4 regions of the Paenibacillus sp. MAH-35 genome follow, and region 3 is predicted to be linked to each of the others. Evidence: riboswitches for the same ligand, from Rfam matches in the RefSeq annotation. Region 3 holds a riboswitch; each other region holds the start of a gene.
The links. A riboswitch is a leader RNA that binds a small molecule or an ion and turns the genes downstream of it on or off. The one in region 3 is predicted to bind cyclic di-AMP.
Positions count from the first base shown of each region.

Region 1 (5,384 bases), on a different contig from region 3:
ACGTGGCGCTGCTGAAGCCAAACGACTCGGTCACCTCGATCCCGGAGCTTCGGGGCGGGAACATTTATGACATCACCTACCACGACATTCAACTGCGGGATGTGGACGGCGCGGAATGGATCGGCTTGACGCAAATCCGGGTCAGCGGCGGCTGCACCGTAGAACGGGTCGCGTTCTCGAATATCCGGGGCATCGTCCGGGCCCGCTCCGGCGCCGCCGATTGGCCGATGCTTTTGCTGGCCCAGGTGAACAAGAATTCCTCCGGTACGATACGGGATATTACGTTTGACGGGATCAGCCTGGCGGACCGTTATCCCGGAGCCCTTGCTCCCGGCGACACCGACATCCGCAACGAAATCGCCTCCGGTTATGCCGTGTCGACCTTGGTCACGGTGGACTCGTACACACGTTCGATTAACGCGTTATCGAACATTATAGTCCGGAACAGCTATTTCTCGGGCGTGTCCAGACACGGGATCGACTGTACGCTGCCAATCAGTTGGACCAATGTCACGATTGCCGACTCGTTATTTTCCACCCTTAGTCCGCGAGGACTGCTTCGGGTCGGTAAAGGCAGCGATGTGAAGGCCGAGGGCGTGCTTATTGCGAATTGCCTGGAGCCCGCCCGGCTGGTTCAGCGGGATTCGGCGGGTACCGGCACGTTTGAGGCGGTGCGTATGCCGTTATCCAGCCCGATCCGGGTACCCGCTCTGTCCAATTCCGCCGTTCCTGTGAAAGTGTTCGAAAAGACCACCGTGATCCTGCGGATTACAGCGGCACTGGACGACGGGGTGCCCGGCAGCGCAACCGACTATGCGGAGTGGAGATACGCCATTCGCCGGCCGGACGGTACCGTTACCGAGCTGCATGCGCCCAATCAGTACCGGCACACATCGGCAGGCATAGTAACGGGTGAAAGAATCGTAACCTGGGATGCGACGAATGCGCCGGGCCCGTCCAACCAGCTCATGTATGCCGACGCCGGAGATGTGCTTCTGGTAAGCAAAGTCGATATAGGAGCGGGCGCATCGATTCCTTCCGGCACCTATGTCGTTGCAGGAATCGAATTGGCTTGACGCCGGCAAAACAAATAACCTCCTTACCCACACCGATTAGGATGTGAGTATTGGAGGTTTTTCCATGGGTTTTGAGGTCCTGGCGCAGGTTCGTTACAGAATACGCTTGGCCCCGACATATTTCGGCCCCCAGTAGGAGCTGGTTAATGAATCGATCTGGGTTCCACGGGAAGTCGTTGCCGACACGAACTGGTCGTTGCCCAGATAAATGCCGACATGCGTCGTCACCCGGCCGATGTTGAAAAAAACCAGGTCCCCCTTCTTCAGTTCCGTTACCGGCTGACCCGAGTTGTGGAACATATCGCGGGAAGTTCGGGGAAGATCGACGCCGAACTGGTCAAATACGTAATTCACAAAACCCGAGCAATCGAATCCGCTCGGTGTCGTGCCGCCCCAAACATACCGGATGCCCAGCATGTTTTGCGCCGTATCCGTAATCCGGTCGACGACGGAAGGCGCAGGCGCAGCGGCTAGTGCCTGCACAACCGGAGGGGCATACCAGGCCGGAGCGTGGTACTGGCCGTCCTGACATAAAATCGCGATTCGGTTATCGTTATCCCACTGGATCATGATCCCGAGCGACTCCGATATGAATCGAACCGGAACAAATACCGTCCCGTCCCGGAACAACGCTCCGCTCGTCAGCGGTACGGCCTTTCCGTTTAGTTTGGCTTCGTTTGCTCCTGTGGTCAGTTCGACGGTTTTCTGCTTATCGCCTTTCACCGTGACATCCACTTGCCCGTTCTCCATCTCCCAGTCCATCTGGTAGCCCAGCGACTCGAGGACAGGCCGGATCGGCACGAACGTTTGCCCTTTGTCGTCTATGTAAGGTTGGGCTTCGGGGAACGGGATCAGCTGATCGTTAAGCTGGATCTTGACGCTCCGGTCTGCAGACGGGGTAGACGCGGATGCCGTTCCGCCATGTATAGCCGAGGCGGACATCCAAACAGCGCATGACAAAACAACGGTTTTCATCAAAAGCTTCAAACGGTTTTTCCCTCCTGGCGCCTCCGAGGTTAGCTGCCGGGTTAGGGAAGAGGAAACTCCCTTGTCCGCCAAAAGCGCGAACATTCACCCCAAAGTAAATCGTCCCCCGTACCGGATATTCGGTATATCCGGATTCGGCATATTTTGACCCCTCCTCCCTGTTTGACAACAGGTAAAAAAGGGTAAGTGGTTCGGGGTAAGGGTAGCATACCGTTTTTGACCGGGTCAACCCACAAAAACTTACAAAACCGATCGAACGCTTATAGGGAGCGGTTTCTTTCCTTTAAGCGATTGTAGTGGTCGAGCAGTTCTTTTTTGTTTTTTTGGTAGGTGATGTAGAGGGCTATGATGATCAGCGCAATGTAAATCACGTACAGATGCACTAATGATTTACTTTCACTAAAAGAGATGAATAACAGCTGTAAAACAGCTATGCACGGTAATAGGGCGCAAAGTAAATATACATCTTGGGCCCGAGTTTCCAGACTGCGGGAATTTCGCTTTTCAAAAAACATAAATCCGATTTTTTTGTTGTTAACCCATATGCAATCGATATATTCACAAGAAATGTTACAAGTTGGAACGACATCGCTACAACAAGAGAAGTCCCCATTTGTTCCGTGGATATATTTAGCAACAAGGGAGCAGCTACGACGAGGGCCGTTTGGATAATTCCAATCCCTAAGTAGCCAACTAAACAAACCATGACAGAGAAAATCAAGCGGATGTTAAAAATAAATTTCACCAGCAGAATGTATGCGGCTATTACGAAAAGAAAGGCTGTAGATTGAGCCATGCCCAAGTAATGTAATTGATAAACCGAAACGGCTTCCAAGGCGACGGCAACGATTAAAAGTCTCAACCCATTCTCAGCAACCGGCAACCGGAACATAGCGAACGTCAAGATACATAACCCGTAAAACTCTATGATTCCGAAAAAGATTCGAATCCATAACTCCAAATCGTCATCTTCCCCCTTATCTAACTCTTATCAACAAAAAACCCGAAACAATCGTTTCGGGGGGATTGTCAGTTACTACTTTATTTCTTCAACAATTCTGCCGGCACTTCCGGTTTGTGGATAAAGACTGCACAATACGGCGTTACAAAAAGAACCGCAAACATTGTCAAAAAACCAGAAGCCAATTGGGCTGCATAACGCTTCATTGAGAATCACCTCCTTTTTATGGGCAATACAAGCAGAGACTGTACTAACAAAGCTTTGGCTAAAGCATCTGAACTCCAGAAAAAATTACTGGCAACTATTAAAATCGCCACTGCTTTAAATAACATCGTCTTAGTTTGTGCAATTCTGTGATGCTCTTCAACTCTAGCTGGAGCAAACAAAACCACCAAAACTAAACTAGCTAGTGTCACCCAACTGGTGTACCCATAAATAGGAAGATGTGCAACAACCACTAGCACTGCTGTTGAGGCAGCAATACACCACTCTGATGTTGGCAAGTGTAAGCCTCCGCTAAAAAACCGAAGCAGAGCAAAACCAATTATTACAATTACCGCTTCATTAAATACACCTGTTATCATGCCGATGGACATAGTTAAAATTATTATAGAAAGCGCATTCAGTAAAATAATCAACGAGAATTTCATTACTTCGACGCTCGAGGTACGCTCAGGATTTGCTGTTTTAATTGAAACCGCGAGTTGCTTTGCTAAACGTTCTATCATTGTCATTTCTCCAATTTCTTTGTACGATCAATTTTTTCATCGATTTCTTTTTTGTTTTTTATGTAGGTAATCATTAAACCTACGGCAGCAATTACAATCAGACCGGTCAACACATAGATAAGTGAGAGGTTTTCTGTAAAAGAAATGATTGCTAGCTGAATAACACCTATCCCCATCATAAGAATAAATAAAAGTAATATATTATGCATTCGAGTTTTCTGGTTATTAAAGGAGATTCTCTTTCTAAAAAACACGAAACCTAGTTTTTTAATTGAGAGCCAATATACCAAAGCTAATACAACAATTAAACAAATAACTTGCATTAAAGATCGGTGCAGTGCTGATGAAATAAGTAATTCCGAGTTCGTTACTCCAAGCAGGGTCGCCACCATAATTAGAAATAATTGAATTACACTGAAAGCTATATACCCTAACAAACTTATAACGAAAGAAAACATTAGTTGAATATTAAATAGGAAGGAAACTAATAGCGTATAGGAAATTATTATAGAGAACATTGCACTGTTCCCCATATCTAAGTAATCCCTCTGAAATAGGGAAATCAACGTGACGACCAGTGAAACTATCGCCATCTTAGGGATGCTGTACCTAATCGGAATTCGGAACAAGGCAAACGATAAAACTACGATAGAAAAAAACTCCAGCGTCCCGAAAATCAGCTTTACTAACAGCTGTGTGTACTCGATGTCGATCAACCCCAAATTCTGTCTATGTTACGTATTTAATACGACAATAGTCGCTAAAACTCCTCTTTCTGCAATGCAAATTTTATCAAATAAATAAGCCAAATATCCCGGCTTTGTTACCTTCGTTTAGATCGTCCCATTCTTTCGCCCTTTTCTTATCTTATTAACCAAAAATCCGCATTTTCACCCACCCGTTACAAGCCATCTTTTCACTTCCCACGGCCTAGGCACAAGGGCGTAGTACTGCCCTCAGATCCCAACCCGGCACTGCCCACTTATTCTACTCCGTCTAGCAAGGCGACAGCTGCCGCCGCCGGTAAGTCTGCGGAGACACCCCGTACACGCGCCGGAACAGTCTGGCGAAGTAGGAAGGCTCCTCATAGCCCAGCTTCTCTGCGATCGTATAGATCGGCAGATCGGTCAGAGCAAGCAAGCTGCCCGCTTCTCGCATGCGCGCCGACAGCAGATAGCCCATCGGCGTCTCTCCCGTATGCTCCTTAAACAACCGGCACAAATAATTAGGCGTTACGTGCACCGACTGCGCCGCTTCTCCGAGCGTGACCGGCCGGTAGCGGTTCGACAGCAGGAAGTGCTTGGCCCGCTCCACCGTATCTTCTGCGGTATGTACCGTTTTTTCCGCATGTACGGCGTTGGCTACGATCGTTTCCACCCTGGCGAGCAGATCGATCACCTGAATGGCGAAATGGGCTCGAAGCTGCGGCAAGTCGTACAAATCGAGAATTCGCCGATAGCCTTCGTCCAGCATCGGCCGGAATCGGGCCGGCACGTCAAGCGGTGCGGAACGCAGCGATTCACTGATGCGAATCGACCGGTTCTCCTCGATCAGGTCGAACAAATTCACTTCCGCCGGCTCGTCGTCGGCGCCTCGCAGCACGAACGTGCTCTCCAGATTCAGCAGCGGCCC
Region 1 covers NZ_JBYUPU010000035.1:44,525-49,908, reverse strand. Annotated here, with positions in the region: gene AC3Y2E_RS26615 (hypothetical protein) at 1-1,076, shown strand, start outside; gene AC3Y2E_RS26610 (C40 family peptidase) at 1,170-2,063, opposite strand; cyclic di-AMP (ydaO/yuaA leader) riboswitch at 2,068-2,213, opposite strand; gene AC3Y2E_RS26605 (hypothetical protein) at 2,494-3,024, opposite strand; gene AC3Y2E_RS26600 (AgrD family cyclic lactone autoinducer peptide) at 3,105-3,230, opposite strand; gene AC3Y2E_RS26595 (accessory gene regulator ArgB-like protein) at 3,237-3,752, opposite strand; gene AC3Y2E_RS26590 (hypothetical protein) at 3,755-4,468, opposite strand; gene AC3Y2E_RS26585 (AraC family transcriptional regulator) at 4,749-5,384, opposite strand, start outside.
Region 1: it holds a riboswitch for cyclic di-AMP, as region 3 does, so the genes downstream of both, AC3Y2E_RS26610 (C40 family peptidase) here and AC3Y2E_RS20350 (C40 family peptidase) in region 3, are expected to answer to the same signal.

Region 2 (5,384 bases), on a different contig from region 3:
AAAAACATAACGACTCCGGTTGTCGTGTTCCAGAACAATGTATTGTCACCTAGCCCTTCGAATCCGGAACCGTTGTTCGCAGCAGACGAGGTATACTCGTACATCGCTTGCGTCAGGCCGTGAAAGCCCGGATTGGACAGCGTATCGGGATAGCTGAACAGCGCAATTGCCGTTGGAACCAGAATGAGAACAGGCGAAACCAGCATCGTGACGGCAATCAGCTTCATTTCCTTGCCTTCGATTTTTTTGCCCAAAAATTCCGGTGTACGCCCAACCATCAGACCGGAGAGAAACACGCCGATCATCGCATACATCAGTACGTTCATAAAGCCGGCTCCTACGCCGCCAAAAGTCGTATTCAACATCATGTTGGCGATGGTGATCAACCCGGCGATTGGCGTCAGCGTATCATGCATCGCATTGACCGCCCCCGTCTCGGATGCCGTTGTTACGACTGAATATAAGGAAGATAGTGCAACTCCGAAGCGAACCTCCTTGCCCTCCATACTGCCTTGTTCATGCTGAATGCCGATTGCATTCAGAGCCGGATTGCCAGCATGTTCAGCCGTTAGCGAAACGCTCAGCAAAACGATAAAGAGCATTGCCATAGAAACAAACAGTACCCGTCCCTGCTTGGCATTCCCGACCATCTTGCCGTATGCAAAAGGTAGGGATGTCGTAAGTAACATCATTAGCAGGATCTGAATCAAATTACTAATTGCATTAGGGTTTTCAAACGGGTGAGCCGAGTTGACGCCCATAAATCCCCCGCCGTTATTCCCGAGCTCCTTAATGGACAAGAACGAACCCATCGGGCCTCTGGCAATCGTTTGTTCACCGCCTTGAATCGTTTGAGCGACCGCCGCCGGTTCAAGCGTTTGTGGAACGCCTAGCGCAACAAAAATAAGGGCCGTAACAAAAGCAATCGGCAGCAATACCCGTGTAATAGCACGAGTCATATCGACGAAAAAATTGCCTAACGGTTTTCCTGCCAGCCCGCGCATAAAAGCGAACACCGCTGCAAGCGCGGTAGCCGGAGCCGTAAACATCATAAAGACGATCGCAATCATTTGCGACAAGTACGATAATCCGCTCTCCCCGCTGTAGTGCTGCAAATTGGTATTTGTCATAAAGCTGATTGCCGTATTAAAGGCTAGGCTCGGGTCCATATTGGCAATGCCAGCCGGATTCAGCGGCAAAAACGCCTGTGTCCGAAACACGAGATATACGAGCAAAATCATGACGGTATTGCTGACGACTAATGTGGCAGCATATTTTCGCCATGTCTGATTCTCTTGACGAATGCCTCCGATGGCATAAATCCATTTCTCCAATGGACTGTAAAACCGGTCCAGTCCCGTCCGGTTATATTCAAAAGCTCGGGCCATATATAGCCCTGTGGGCCGGGCCAGCAGCAGCACCAGCAGCAATGTAACAACAACGGCAAGGATTCCAGCCATATCACAATACTCCTTCCTGAGAACAGGCGTTTTTTAGAACTTTTCCGGCTTAACCAGAGCGTAAACCAAATAAACAAACAACAGGATCACGACGATACCGAGCGCCCACATCATGCTTCTTCACGCCCTTCCTCGACAACCTTGCCTGCCCAAGCAGCGAGGCCTATCATGGCTGCAGCCAGTATAGCAACCAGTGCAATCATTCCGATATCCAACATACTTTCACGTCTCCTTTACAGGCTTTACGTTTACTCGCTTAACAGAAAGGACAAGTCCGTCCCTTGTGATAAAATTACGTACTTCGCACCAAGCCCTTTGTAGATGAGCCGGGCATTATTCCCCTGTGTGATGACATAAATCGGCTTTGCCGTCCAGGAACGGCATATTTGAATATACCTGCAGCACAAATCCAAGCTTTGTTCAAACAAGTAAACCTTACCGATCGGCAGCTCGGGGACCAGTAGTGAACGACTGTCTTTTGTATCCACCATAAGAATGTCCTCTACTCCCATTTCCTCCAGAGCTTGCTTCTCCGCTTTATTGTAGGTTAATGCAGCATAATGCGATCCCTTTGCCGCCAGCACCCGCAGAAATGCTAGACCGGCTTCGGTAGGCGCTGAAACGAGAAGATAATCGTCTTGATCGTTCACGTGTGTCCCTCCTATCCCTACACGGGGAGGCAACAAAAAAGAAGCTAACGAATTGAGATTGCTCTTCCTCAACTTCCAAGGCAAAGCGAGTAAACCCGTGTCTAGTTATAATAAATGTTGCCTCTCTTATGTCGCTTGCGTAGTTAGTTAATTACAAAAAAACCACAGGAGGCCTAAGCCCTGTGGTCGGAAGTTACGATCACAAGCTTCATCATCCTCTCTCCATAAGCAACGCTATTTTCCAAAGAGTTGCTCTTGCTTACGAGGTTAGCTGACGGATTCGGGCGGTGAGAGTCGCCCTACCTGCAACCGGGTCATATTCCGGCGGCAGGATTCACCCCGTACGGATGCTCGCTCTCACACAAGCTTCCGTGATTGGTTCCCCCGTTTGCCTGAAAGGCAATTCAGCACAGTGAATCATTGAATTCATGAACCGAATGTTACTCCCCATGCAAATAATTGTAAAGCGAGCCGCGAGGTAAATTGGTTTCATTTTCTTCTCTACATCTCGATCTGATTCCCTGGCCTCTATTTCCTTCATCTCCCTCCTTCACACGCCGTTTTTCGATCTTTTCCATCATTTTTACGGAACTTTTACCCCCTGGAACCATTTCTTTTGCGCAGTATTTACAGTACGCTAATGGTGAGTTTGAGACTGTCGATTAAATGTGTAGAAGTGTTATCTGGCCGTTCCAAGTGAAAAGTTGCCTTCTTCTGCTCAGACAGGTTGTCCGGAATCCCTTTATTTAAATGGAATTTAAGGTTTGGGATTCCGAACAAAACTCGCCAGAAGGCAATCTTTTCACTTTCCACTTGGTTGTTCATAATGAATCGACAGTCTCAGTTTTAGTCATAAGCGCAGCAGGAGGTTCAGCCATGCCCTTTTTTCATACCAAGCACGATTTGCGTCCTTACATCACTACCGCGCTGCTAATTGCGGGAATGACGATCCTAATACAACCTTTCGGGCTCGCCTTTGATTTGGCCAATATTTCGCTGATCTACTTGCTTCCGGTGCTTCTTAATGCGGTAGTTTGGGGACTGCGTCCGGCTTTCTTCGCCGCTTTCCTGGGCGTATTGTCCTTTGATTTCTTTTTTGTACCGCCGGTGCTCAGTTTTACCGTCGCGGATCTTAGGTATTTGATTTCCTTTGCCGTTTATATAGCAGTTGCGGTATTAACCGCCAGCTTGGCAGCCCGGCTCAAACAGCAGGTGCTCTACTCCAAGCAAAAAGAGAAGCAAACCGCCACGCTTTATGCGCTCAGTAAACAGATTAGCTCTGCCGTCGATATGCCGTCATTGCTGGACCGTTTTTCCCGACAGCTATCTGAAATCCTGAAAATGGACGTAACGATCTATCTGGCTGAAAACAACAATGAGCTTACGCTCGCCCGTCGTTCCAGCCCATTTTCCCATCATGTACAGGAACAAGCCGAGCTTGCGCTTGCTAAACGCGTCTACAAAGAAGGTACGTCATTGGAAAAAAGAATTTCACATACCGGAGGACTCATCGGGCATTTTATCCCGCTTCAGATTGAGGAACAAAGATTCGGAGTTATGGTTCTTATTTCCAAGCACGAGCGAAGCGAAACCTTACCGGAACAAGCCTTGTTATTTGAAGCGGTTGGCGGGTTGGCGGCCAGTGCAGTCGCACGTGTCAAGTTCGAGGAAGAGGCAAAGCTGGCCCATCTGACTGCCGAATCCGAGCGGCTTCGCATCGCCATATTGAACTCCGTCTCGCACGAGCTTCGTACACCGCTCGCAGCCATTATCGGTTCGGCAACCGGGCTGATCGATGGCGAGAAACTGTTTACCGCCGAGGAACGAATGGAACTTCTTGTGACCATTCGCGATGGCGCGCTTCGTATGAATCGGTTGGTTTTGAATTTGCTGGGTATGGCCCGGCTCGAAGGCGGCATGCTTACCTTACGGAAAGATGAGTGCGAATTGGAGGAAATCATCGGCTCTACCTTCATGCAGTTGAAAGGCTACCAGGAGCATCGCACGATCCGCCTTGCCCTGCCCGATGAAATCCCCATCGTTCTTGGCGATGAAGCTCTGCTTGAGCAAATGCTGATCAATGTGATCAGCAATGCGATCAAATATAGCCCCGATTACAGCGAGATCATCCTGTCTGTCAAGGCAGGCAGTGAATTCGTCGAACTAACTGTTGCCGATGAAGGTGTCGGGCTTAAGGAAGACGAGTTGGAGCGCATTTTCGAAAAATTTTATCGTTCCGAACAAACCGGGCACCTCACGGGAACGGGCTTGGGGCTGGCCATCAGCAAAGGGATCGCCGAACTTCATGGAGGAACCATCTCCGCCCAGCCTAACGCACCTAAAGGAGCCATCATCACAATATCGCTTCCGCTTGTCCAAGATAACTAATAGGCTAGCGAGCAATAGGAGGGCGAGACGTATGTCAAACCATGAACATCATGTTCGAGTACTTGTTGTGGAAGACGACACTCAAATACGGAAGTTGCTCAAGGTGACGCTGCAAGCCCATAAATACAACGTATACGAAGCGTCAACCGGAGAAGAGGGACTGGAGCAAGTTTCTCTCGCCGCTCCGGATCTCGTGATACTCGACTTGGGATTGCCGGATCTATCCGGCCTGGATGTACTGAGGGGTATTCGGGAACGGTCCGATTTGCCAGTAATCGTCCTCACTGCCATTGACAGGGAAGCGGATAAAATCTTTGCGCTGGATAATGGGGCCGACGATTATGTGACCAAACCTTTCGGAATGGGAGAGCTAGTGGCGCGGATTCGCGTAGCGCTGCGACACTCAGCCAGGGCTCAAGAAGAGCCGGTTCTGCACCATAGGGAACTAACGATCAATATTGCGCAAAGAAGTGTGGAATTAAAGGGAGAACCAGTCAAGCTATCTCCGACGGAATTTGATTTGTTGAAAATTCTGGCTATCCATGCAGGGAGAGTCATTACAAAAAGCCAATTGCTGAAGCAAGTCTGGAACGAGCACGATGATTCCAATCGGCATTATTTACGCATATACATCGGGCACTTGAGGAAGAAGCTTGAAGACAATCCCGCGGAACCCAAGTACATTGTAACAGAACCCGGCGTTGGATATCGCTTTCTCGCTGCTGAATGACCGCTCACATTCACGGATGTGAAGAACACTGCAAGTACAATATCAAAAATGAACGTCACCGCATTAAAATAGGACCCGGTTCATACTTTCTGGGCAAAAACGGATTGATATTCAGTCTGTTTTGGCGATTTACTTTGCAATAGAAATAACGTATTA
Region 2 covers NZ_JBYUPU010000046.1:40,287-45,670, forward strand. Annotated here, with positions in the region: gene kdpA (potassium-transporting ATPase subunit KdpA) at 1-1,460, opposite strand, end outside; gene kdpF (K(+)-transporting ATPase subunit F) at 1,494-1,574, opposite strand; gene AC3Y2E_RS29785 (hypothetical protein) at 1,709-2,110, opposite strand; cyclic di-AMP (ydaO/yuaA leader) riboswitch at 2,356-2,530, opposite strand; gene AC3Y2E_RS29790 (ATP-binding protein) at 2,987-4,498, shown strand; gene AC3Y2E_RS29795 (response regulator) at 4,530-5,228, shown strand.
Region 2: it holds a riboswitch for cyclic di-AMP, as region 3 does, so the genes downstream of both, AC3Y2E_RS29785 (hypothetical protein) here and AC3Y2E_RS20350 (C40 family peptidase) in region 3, are expected to answer to the same signal.

Region 3 (5,384 bases):
CCGGACGCAGCGTCCCCGTAACCAGCGCCCCAATCTCGTTGCACAGGTTCTGGAACCGGTCCAGATAACGCTCCAAATCGTGCAGCGGCCATTCATGAATGCGGCTTTCGCCGAACTGCTCGGACAATTGCTCGACTGCGGCGACAAGGGGACCGGTATACAAGGTCACGCCTTCGTCCTCCAGCCGGTACATCGCCTGCACAAAATGATCGACGCAATACCGGATGGAGCGCGGATAAGCCCGCTCGGCCATCAGAAACGCCAGCACATCCTTCGGATGCATATACGGAGGATATTGCCGCAAAAAGGCGTCGCTGCCGCCCACCAGCTCCAGAGCCGTCAGCCAGTACACATATTGACGCGCAGGAAGCTGCTCCTCTGGCTTCATCGCCTTGGCGCAGACGACATTCAGGATGCGGGCCGTCTTCTCGGCGCGTTCCAGCCATTTGCCGGTTTGCACGAACAGATAAGGCGCACCGCGCGGCATTAACGACTCGATGACGCCTTGCGTCGTGAACGATCCTACCTTAACCGCCTGCAAAAACGGGTAATAGTCGCGCAGCTCCCCGCCCTCCTCCGACGACCTGCGGACATTCCAGTACATGTCGTTCAGCGTCTCCCACAGCTCATGCGGGATCGCATCCCTCGCCGACCGGGCATTGTTGCGCGCATAGGAGATGCAACTTGCGATCGAGTTCGGATTGCTCTCCGAAAACGTCAAATAGTGCAAAATCTCACCCGGTACGAGCTCTGAATGGTTGTCCAGATAGTCGGCGAACGAGGCGTTGATTTCCAGCAGCTCCTCCCAATCTCCGGCCAGATTCAGCTCCGCCTCCTGCGGGACGTCCTGAGCAAGTCCATCCGCTCCCGCTCCCGAAAACGAACGGAACGGAGCCCATCTTGCGCCGCTCTCCGTTCCGTCCGCTCGATCCGCTCCGGTAGAAGCCGCTCCAGCCGTCCCCTCCCCTTCTTCCCAAGATTCGGGCATCCGGCTCAGCCTCGCGGCTATAATCCGCGCATTGTTCTCCGCCCGCTCGATATTGCGCGCCATCCAATACAACGTCTCAGCCACCCGGCTCAGCATACGCGATTTCCCCTTTCGCTGAGCACCCAGGTGTCTTTGCCGCCGCCGCCCTGCGACGAGTTGACGACAAGCGAGCCTTCCTTGAGCGCGACCCGGGACAACCCTCCGGGCAGCACATGCGCGCTCTCGCCATGCATCACGAAGACGCGAAGATCGATATGGCACGGGTACACCCTGTCGTTATGGTACGACGGCGCCCTCGACAGCTTCACGGTCGGCTGGGCGATGTACTGTCCGGGGTTTGCCCTGATTTTGATGCGGAACCGTTCGATTTCCTCCTCCGACGCATGCGGGCCAATCAGCATATCGTAGCCTCCGGAAGCGCCCACGGTTTTCACGACCAGCCGGTCGATATGCCGGAATACGTAATCCCGCTGCTCGGGATCGTCCAGCAGATAAGTCGGAACGTTCGGGATAAGCGGTTCCTCGTTCAAGTAATACCGGATCATATCCGGAACGTAGGCGTAGACGCCTTTATGATCCGCCACCCCGTTGCCGATCCCGTTCAGAATCGCCACATTCCCGCGGCGGAACGCCTCCAGCAAGCCCGGAACGCCCAGCATCGAATCCGGCCGGAACGCCAGCGGGTCCAGGAAGTCGTCGTCGATTCGCCTGTAGACGATATCGACCCGCTGCAAGCCGCGGATCGTCTTCTCGTAGACGACATGGTCCAGGACGACGAGATCGCGGCCTTCCACCAGCTCGATCCCCATCTGCTGAGCCAGAAACACATGGTCGTAGTAGGCCGAGTTGTAAGGCCCGGGCGTCAGCAGCACCGCTCTCGGACCGCTCGCGCCGTAATGGCGGAGCGGGGCATGGCTTAACATCGTTTCATGCAGGATGCCGAGCTGGCGGTCCAGCGACAGCACGCTCTGCCGGCGGAACAGCTCCGGGAACGCCTGCCTCATCACAGAGCGGTTCTGGTACACGTACGAAATCCCGGACGGATTGCGCAAATTATCTTCCAGTACGCGGTATTCGCCGCGCTCGTCGCGGATCAGATCGATGCCAGCCAGAAAGATCCGGCTGCCCTTCGGCGACCCCGCAGACACGGCCGGACCGGAGTAATACGAAGGATTGCCGGTCACGAGCCGGGACGGGACGATTCCGTCGCGCACGATGTGCTGATCGCCGTACACGTCATCCAAAAACAGATTCAACGCAGTTACGCGCTGAATCATCCCCCGCTCGATCCGGCTCCACGGACTGGCCGGCACAATGATCGGGATCGGGTCGAATGGCATCGTACGCTCCGTTCCGGAGTTGTCGCTATATACGGTAAACGTCACGCCTTGACGTAAAAAACGAAGTTGGGCCGTCTCATGCTTCCGGCGCAGCTCGTCTGCCGACAGCCGGTGCAGCGCCCGGTATACCGCTTCGTAATGAATTTTCGGAGTACCGCCGGGTTCGAGCATTTCATCATAATAGGTTCCGGTTTCATAAGGCATGAACATCATCTCGGCTCCTCTCGAAATCAGATCGGTTACACCCTTCCATTAACCGTTTCCGCCGGCGTTCAAACAAAGCGGCCCTCCCGCCGCATGAAGCCGCCCCCCCCTTTCCGAATCGGATCGGGCAAAGGGGTGAGCATAGAAAAAGCCCGAGGTTCTCAGGCGAGAACGCTCGGGCCGGTTCGATTTTCCTGCGCTTACGGATTCACTGCTTCACATCGCTCATCTTCAGGAACGTGTCCTCGTCCACGACTCTGCGCGCCGTGACATAACGATTCTTGTAGTAGCTGTCGCTCAGCTTGCTGATGCTGACGCCAACCTTGCTGGCCGAATGGGCGAATTCGCCGTCCCCCAAATAAATGCCGGCATGAGAGATTCCTTTGCCGTCCGTATTGAAGAACACCAGGTCGCCGATCCGGAGGTCTGCCTTGGCGACTTCCACTCCCATTTTGGCCTGGTCCCTCGAAGTACGCGACAGCTCGATGCCGTACTCGTCGAAGATGTACTGCATGAATCCCGAACAATCGAACCCTTTAATCGTAGTGCCGCCCCATTTGTAAGGGGTCCCTACGACTTCCTCCACCGCTCGATCCAGCTGCGTATCTTCGGCATAAGCCGTACCCGCCGCCGCTACGAACAGCATGGAGCTGAGCAGCATAACAGAACCAATCTTCTTCAAAACCCTGCTCCTTCCAGTGCCTGCGAGGTTAGCTCAGGGTTCGGTTGAAGGTTCCCTATGGTCACTTTGAAGCGAGACCAATTCACCCGGTATGGTTCCCCCGCTTCCCGTAAAGGAATTCGGCAATTATTGTTTAAAACGTGGCGCTTTGCTTACATTCGACTCCATTCGACCAAATCCTGCTAATTTCGCGTACGAAAAAATGACAAACCTGCAAACTCTTCAACGCTCCATTCCGGCTGCATGCACAGGTTCAACCGGTGGCGTGGCGGTATGGATCGATACGGGTTAGCGGCAACTGCAACAGAAAAAGCCGCTCCGGTTTCCCGAAACGGCTTGTCTGCTTGTCCATACTAGGCCATACCCGAATTATAGGTGAAGCGACATACAAGGAATATCCCGCAAGATCGCCTTCGAATTGGCCGAGATCCATTCGCGCTGTCCCGCTGTCGCCTTCTCCGATCCCCATATGTCGAACAAAATGAGGCACAGGTCGAGGCGCCGCTTCTCGACGAACATCGGCAGCTGCTTCAGCCAGCCGGACCCGATACGCCGCTCCCGTTCATAACCCCGGAGGAAATCGTCCAGAAACCGGCCCGCAAAGTCCGATACCCGGCCCGGATCGGTCTCGGGCTTCTCCCAGCTCGCAAACACCGACGCATAATATACCGGCATGGCGATATCCTGCAAATAATAATCGTCCCCGCAGTCGTCAAAATCAAAGGCGGTCATCCGGCCCGCTTCGTCCGCGAAAAAGTTGCCATGATGCAAATCGCGATGGCACATTCCGTACCGGCCCCCGTCCTTCGGCAGCCGTTCGACGTCTGCGACGATCCGGGTATATACACGCGCCAGCGCCTGCTTGACGGCTTCCGGCCCTGCCTCATCGCTTCCTTCCCGGTCCCGGTCCGCAGACGGCGCCTCCTCATCGGAAGGCTCCGGATACACTTCATCGAGCGCCGATCCCAGCCGGCGGGGGATGCCTTCCGGAGGGGCATAGGTTTCGCTGTGCCGGTGCATCCGCCCGGTCAGCTGTCCCCACTGTTCGAACAGCCGCGGCCCCCACAACGGGTGATCCGCTCCGACATGCCCGCCCGGAGCTTTCTCGAATACGCCCATCAGCAGCGGCTCGGCTTCCGTCTCGGCCGCCTCCATCAAACGTCCGTTCAGCGATTCGACCGGCCTCGCCACCTGAACGCCGTAGTCGGCCAGCCGGAGCATCCAGTCCAGTTCGGCCGCCACGTAGTCCGGCGTCCGCTTCGTGCTTGGCGTAATCCGTATAATAAGCTCGCGGCCGTCCCTCTCCGTCTCGTATACCAGGTTTTCAAACCCACCGACGTGCCGGATGCGGTCCGTGTCGAACCCGTAACGTTTCGCGGCTTCATGCAGAAAAAGATTCTCGTACAATCTATAATTTGTCGTCGTCACCATATGCCTCCCGATCTATGAACTGAACCGCCGCAGCCGGCTATGCCCGCTTCCGGCGGAGTGCGCTCGCAGCCCTCAAAAATATCAGCGGCCACGGCGTCGCCGCCGTGGCCCGTCTGTTTCGGCTAAGCCGAAATCACCTTTGTAGTCAATTTGCATCACTCCTTTCTGAAGGTTAGCTTTATCATAACCGATCGATCGGCCTTGTTCCATGGAACGTTTCGTTATAACGATTCTGTAAGGCGGCCCCGCCGTCCTTACCCCGCCCCTACTCCCGCAAAGCGTCCCGCAACCTGCTGGACATCGTGCCGGCCTGCGCTACCCGGAGCTTGCGAACCTCCTGCTTCAGCCGTTCGTTCTCGGCGATCAGCTGCGCCGTTCGTTCCCGGTCCACCGCCTCCCGCCGCTCCGCCTCATCCACGAATTGCAGCAGCTCGCTGCCTTCGCGGCCCGCCTCCTGAAGCAACCGGCGCAAAGCCTCGCGTATCGCCTCGTAATCCGTTTCCGCTACGTTATCTTGTTTCATCGTATGATCCTCCAACCTAAAAACATGTCGCTTTTCCATACAACCACCGCATCCGATCCGGCCGCCGTGCTCCGTAAGCCCGCTTTAAAACCCACGCACGTAAGCTTTCGGCACCGGTGCCGCTTCCTTGCCAGCCGCAGCGCGGATCGCGTGAACAGCCCAGTACGGATCGGACAACATCCCGCGCCCCACCCCGACCAGATCGGCATCGCCGCT
Region 3 covers NZ_JBYUPU010000020.1:7,584-12,967, reverse strand. Annotated here, with positions in the region: gene AC3Y2E_RS20360 (alpha-E domain-containing protein) at 1-1,084, opposite strand, end outside; gene AC3Y2E_RS20355 (circularly permuted type 2 ATP-grasp protein) at 1,078-2,538, opposite strand; gene AC3Y2E_RS20350 (C40 family peptidase) at 2,741-3,214, opposite strand; cyclic di-AMP (ydaO/yuaA leader) riboswitch at 3,217-3,349, opposite strand; gene AC3Y2E_RS20345 (phosphotransferase enzyme family protein) at 3,584-4,645, opposite strand; gene AC3Y2E_RS20340 (hypothetical protein) at 4,911-5,168, opposite strand; gene AC3Y2E_RS20335 (NADH:flavin oxidoreductase/NADH oxidase) at 5,253-5,384, opposite strand, start outside.

Region 4 (5,384 bases), on a different contig from region 3:
AGAAACGCCCCTGCCGTCGCGATCGCGCCTTTCACCAGCAATATGGACCGGAGAAACCCGCTGCAAGCTGAAGGAGATCGGTATGCCCGACCGGAGAATCCGTGCTTCTTTCCCAGACACGAAAACCGAGAGAGCCTCCCGGTCCCCTCGGTCTTAACGCTATATACGCCCATCTTCCGTTACTTCTCCGGCAGCCTGCCGCTTCTTACAACACCCCGTAAGACTTGAGTGTCTTCAGCCGTTCCACAGTCACAAACCCACGCCATTCCTGCTCCGCAGCGATGCTCGGCGGTTGCCAGCTGATCGGCCATCCTCCGTCCTCCTGCTGTTGTTCGGCGAGCGCCTTCAAATGAATCTGCTTGTCTTCCCCGGATACGAATTTGCCGGCATAACTTTCCCGTTGAGGCGCCCAATCCAGCACTTTATGCACATATCCCGAAGCGTGTGGGTCTTTCTCGATGACGCCGGGAGCGCCCAACCATTCATCGACTTTACGCCAGTAGGCGGCCGCCCTTCCGGTATCCGGGGTATGCTGGAGAAACTGAATCCAATGCGTGCCGTCATGAAAGCCCGACGGTTCGTTCGACTCCATATAGCTCCATATATAGCGTACATTCTCCTCGAACCACTGCTCCCGCACGACCGCCTGGTCCCCGTAATACTTGTACAGCAGGCCGATGACCGTGCCTGTCGGGTTTATCGAAGGACAGCGGTCGTCCTCTGTCGACCACCACGGCGTATGGGCGTAACCATGGACGCTGCTTCGTATGAGCGGCAGCCCACCGTTCTCTAGCGTAATCGTCCGCAAATACCCGGCGATCCCTTCCATCATCGCCGGATCGAAGCAATCGATCTCCTCCATCACAAGCAGCGCCATCTCGGTCGGGACCGGCTGGCTGTGCGGATCGCGAATATCCGGCTCCAGCGCGTTGCCGAACCCTCCATCGGCATTTTGATAACCACGAAGCGCCTGAATGACCGCCTCCTTCGTTCCTCCTTCGAAATGATACTCGTACCGTTTCCGGTCCAGCAGCCGCGCATAGCTGTACAGGAACGATCCGGCTTTGTCCATAATGGAATGGTTAGTCATAACTGGATTGGCCTCCTTCGAAAATAAATCTGATTACGGCGAGTTTCACTCCGAATCCGGCGTATACCGTTCGTATAATTGCCCGGCCATCTCGCGAATCCCGGCGCGAAGCTCGTCCGGCTCCAGCACGTCTGCCTGCATGCCCAATGTAAAGAAAAAACGAACCGCCCAATCCCACTCGGAGGCGGGACAATCGAATTCCACCGTCCACTCGTCATCGGCTATTTGCTTGACATGCTCTCCGATATGGTAGTCCTGCTCGGCCAGCAGCGCACCGCGGTAGGTCAGCTTGGCGGCGATGCGCACAACAGGTTTGGCCGGCGCTTCCTCGTCTTCCACCCTCAGAAGCTGTTCGCTTAACGCCTCATCCGGCTGGTCGATCGCCTCCAGCTCCTCGATCCGGTCGACACGGAAGTTGCGTACTTCCTTATGCAGAGGGGAGAACGCCTCACAGTACCAGAACCCATGCGCCGTATAAATTTTGCGGGGATACAGGCGGAGCCGCCGGTGATGGTTTTCCGACCGGTACAGCACATGAACCCACCGGGATTTGGCCGTATGCTCGAGCAAGGCGGATAAGTGGGGCGTTTTCGTTTTGCGGACGGGCACTTCGAGCTCCATCCTGTCGAGCAGCGGCTCGATTTGCTTCAGCGTTTCCTCCGGCAGGACCGACCGGATTTTGTCGAGGACCGTCCATCTGGCCTGGTTAAACGGGGTGTCCGTTATATTCGTCATCGCCCGGAGCGCAAACAAGACGGTCAGCGCTTCCCGGGAATCGAGCTGCAGCGGCGGCAGCCGGAAGCCTTCCATCATCCGGAATCCTCCGGACGGTCCTGTCATCGAATACAGCGGGATGCCGATCTCCGACAACGACTGCATATCCCGCAAAACGGTCCTTTTCGAAACTTCGAACTTGTCGGCCAGCGACTGGGCCGTCTCCGGTCTTTGCTGCAGGGCGATCAGGATCGCCATCAGCCGGTCTGCTCTCTTCAACGCCTCTCCCCCGTTTCTTACTCCCCCATTATATCCGTATAATGGTGACAGCATGGATGTCACTAATTGTACCCGGCTTTCCGGGAAAATGAGAGTATTTGTTTCAAATTCGCGCAGCCCCGATTTTTTTGTTGTTAAAAAAAGGGATATTTTGATAAAAAGGTTGACTTGACGTCCTTCATTCAATACAATAACAGTACGCTTAATTTCCGATTCTCCAATCGGAAAGCGGGGGAACCATTCTTTAGGGGCGAATCGTCCGGTCCGTTCATCGGGACCGCGTAGGGAACCATCTTTCCCGAGTCCGTCAGCTAACCTCGTCAGCAGTAGATGGGGTCATTCTGTATGTTCATTCTGCACACATGACCCTGGGATACAGGGTCTTTTTCTATTGGTATAAGACCCTGTCGAGCGTTGTTGGGAGACAATCCCTTTTCGCCCGGGGTCTTTTCTTGTTTACACCCTTGACCTCAATCATCATCTTCTGCTGACCGGAACGGCGAATTACGAATGGATTGGACGATAGTAGCACAGAAGGGAGGAATCGCAAGCACACGGTCCCTAAGATCTGACTAGCATGCCGGGTAGATCGAAAATTAGAAAAACGGGAGGAATGTGCATGGCACAGCCAAAGTACATTACAGATATCGATAAAATTGCAAACATACCGGAGACGGAAAGAAAAAGACTGAAGCAAATTACCGAGAAATTCGTGTTCCGCGTCAACGATTATTATTTGAACCTCATCAATTGGGAAGATCCCCGTGATCCCATCAAAAAACTGGTCATCCCGAACGAAGGCGAGCTCGCCGAATACGGGCGCTGGGACGCCTCCGATGAAGATACGAACTATGTCGTGCCCGGCTGCCAGCACAAGTACCGGACAACGGCTCTCCTGATCGTATCCGAAGTATGCGGCGCGTATTGCCGTTATTGCTTCCGCAAGCGGCTGTTCCGCAACGACGTCAAGGAAGCGATGTCCGACGTCGAGCCCGGCCTCGCTTATATCGCCAAACATCCCGAAATCAATAACGTGCTGCTTACGGGCGGCGACAGCCTGATCCTTGCTACCGCGAAGCTGCGAATGATCCTGGAGCGGCTGCGGGAGATGGAGCATGTGAAAATTATCCGTCTCGGCTCGAAAATCCCCGTCTTTAATCCGATGCGGATCTACGAGGACGAGGAGCTGCTGGAGACGATTCGTACTTACTCCACGGCCGACAAGCGCATCTATGTCATGGCCCACATCAATCACCCCCGCGAAATAACGCCGGAGGCGAAGCGCGGCTTCCAGGCTTTGCACGAGGCGGGAGCGATCGTCGTCAACCAGACGCCGGTGCTCAAAGGCATCAACGACGATCCGGCCGTACTCGGCGAACTGCTCGACCGGCTGTCGTGGGCAGGCGTCACCCCGTATTATTTCTTTATTAACCGGCCGGTGGCGGGAAATCGCGATTTCGTGCTTTCGCTTGAGGAAGCGTACCGGATCGTGGAGCAGGCGAAGGCCAGAACGTCCGGTCTCGGCAAGCGTGTCCGCCTGTCGATGAGCCATACGTCCGGCAAAATCGAAATACTCGCGGTCGAAGACGGCAAGGCGTATTTGAAATATCACCAGTCCCGCGACGATAATTACGGCAAATTTATGGTGCTCGACTGTCCGAAAGACGCCGCCTGGTTCGACGATTTGCCGGGCAACGAGAAGTTCTGGAAGAAGCCTAAGAAGAAAACGAACGAAGTGGTCTCTGTTAACGAGCTGCCCGACATGCCAGTAGCCAGAGTGGCCCGAAGCAGATAAAACGCCAGCAGAAAAGCCGTCCGGCTTGCACAATGACCGGACGGCTTTTGGCTATGTTATTTCAGGCTCCCGAAGCTACAACCGAATCTCGCCGCCGCCCGCCGCCGACTTCACGATCGCATCGGCAATTTCGACCCCGTGAATCGCATCCTCGAACGACACGTAGTCCGGCGCTTCTCCTCTTCCCAAACAGTCGCACAAATAAAGGAGCTGCTCGCGGAGCGAACCGGCCGTCTGCTTGTGGAGCGTCTTGATATGGATATTCGTATCCGGCGTCGTTCGCCCGGTCTCGTTCCACAGCTGCAAGCCGGAGTTGGACGTTTCGAAAGACGCGGTTCCGCCGCTGCCGATCACTTCGATCTGGTCGGCGATCGCGATGCCCGCCCGATCCGGCGTCATCCAGTTGCTGTGCAAAAAGGCGAGAATCCCGTTCTCGAATTCGAGGCACGCCCACAGCACCTCCGGAGTTTCCGATCCGGAGGGCGATCTGCCGTATGCCCGGACGGTCCGGACCCGGCTCTGCGCGTACCAGACCGCCAGATCGATATCGTGGATCATGAGTTCGTAGACGGTGTGCGTCCGGCTGTAGGTAGCGAATAAATGCTGCTCCCGGGCCCGCTTCATATACATGCTAACCGGCCGGCCGATCTCCCCGTCCGCGATCGCCCGCCGGATGTCCGCATAACGCGGGTCGAACCGCAGCAGATGGCCCGGCATCACGTAGCGCCCCTGCTCCAGCGCGACCCGGTGCATCTCGGCAGCTTCGCTAAGCCGGGTGGACACCGGCTTCTCCACCAGCACGTGCTTGCCGGAGCAAAGCGCCTTCACGACCGGATCGAGATGCAGGTGCTCCGTTGTCACCACGCTGACGAGATCGATATCGTCCCGCTCAAGAAGCTTGTTGTAATCGGTATAACACGACGATACACCGTACTTGATCTTCGCCACGTCCAGACGATCCGGTCTCGGATCGGCGACGGCCGCCACTTCCGCGTGCGGAAGCGCATGAAACGCCTCGAGATGGCACTCCCCCCAGTTTCCTAACCCGATAATGCCGACTCTGACTGTACTTGCCACGATCCAGCCCTCCCCTTACGGCCGCAAAATGATTTTCCCTTTCGTCACCTTGCCCGCGACCAGATCTGCGAAAGCGGACGCCCCTTCCGCTAGCGGGCGTTCCTCCGTCCAGCCGTCCTCTGTAATTTTCCCGGAAACCAGCAGCTGGACCGCGTCTTTGAAATCTTGCCGCGTGTAGCAGAACGATCCGAGCAGCTCGATCTCGGAACGGATCGTATAGTTGATCGGCAGCACCGTATCGTCGATGCCCAGGCCGATATTCATTAGCGTCCCGCCCGGATTAAGCAGTCTGACGGCCGCTTCCCGGGTCGGCTGAAATCCCGCGGCGTCGATGACGACGTCCGTACCCCGCCCTCCGAAAGCTGCCTGCACCCGCTCTTCCAAATTGTCCTCGCGTACATGGGCCGTATCCGTTATGCCGATACTGCG
Region 4 covers NZ_JBYUPU010000025.1:1,393-6,776, reverse strand. Annotated here, with positions in the region: gene AC3Y2E_RS22655 (prenyltransferase/squalene oxidase repeat-containing protein) at 206-1,090, opposite strand; gene AC3Y2E_RS22650 (helix-turn-helix transcriptional regulator) at 1,136-2,083, opposite strand; cyclic di-AMP (ydaO/yuaA leader) riboswitch at 2,273-2,424, shown strand; gene AC3Y2E_RS22645 (KamA family radical SAM protein) at 2,703-3,878, shown strand; gene AC3Y2E_RS22640 (Gfo/Idh/MocA family protein) at 3,954-4,955, opposite strand; gene AC3Y2E_RS22635 (zinc-binding dehydrogenase) at 4,971-5,384, opposite strand, start outside.
Region 4: it holds a riboswitch for cyclic di-AMP, as region 3 does, so the genes downstream of both, AC3Y2E_RS22645 (KamA family radical SAM protein) here and AC3Y2E_RS20350 (C40 family peptidase) in region 3, are expected to answer to the same signal.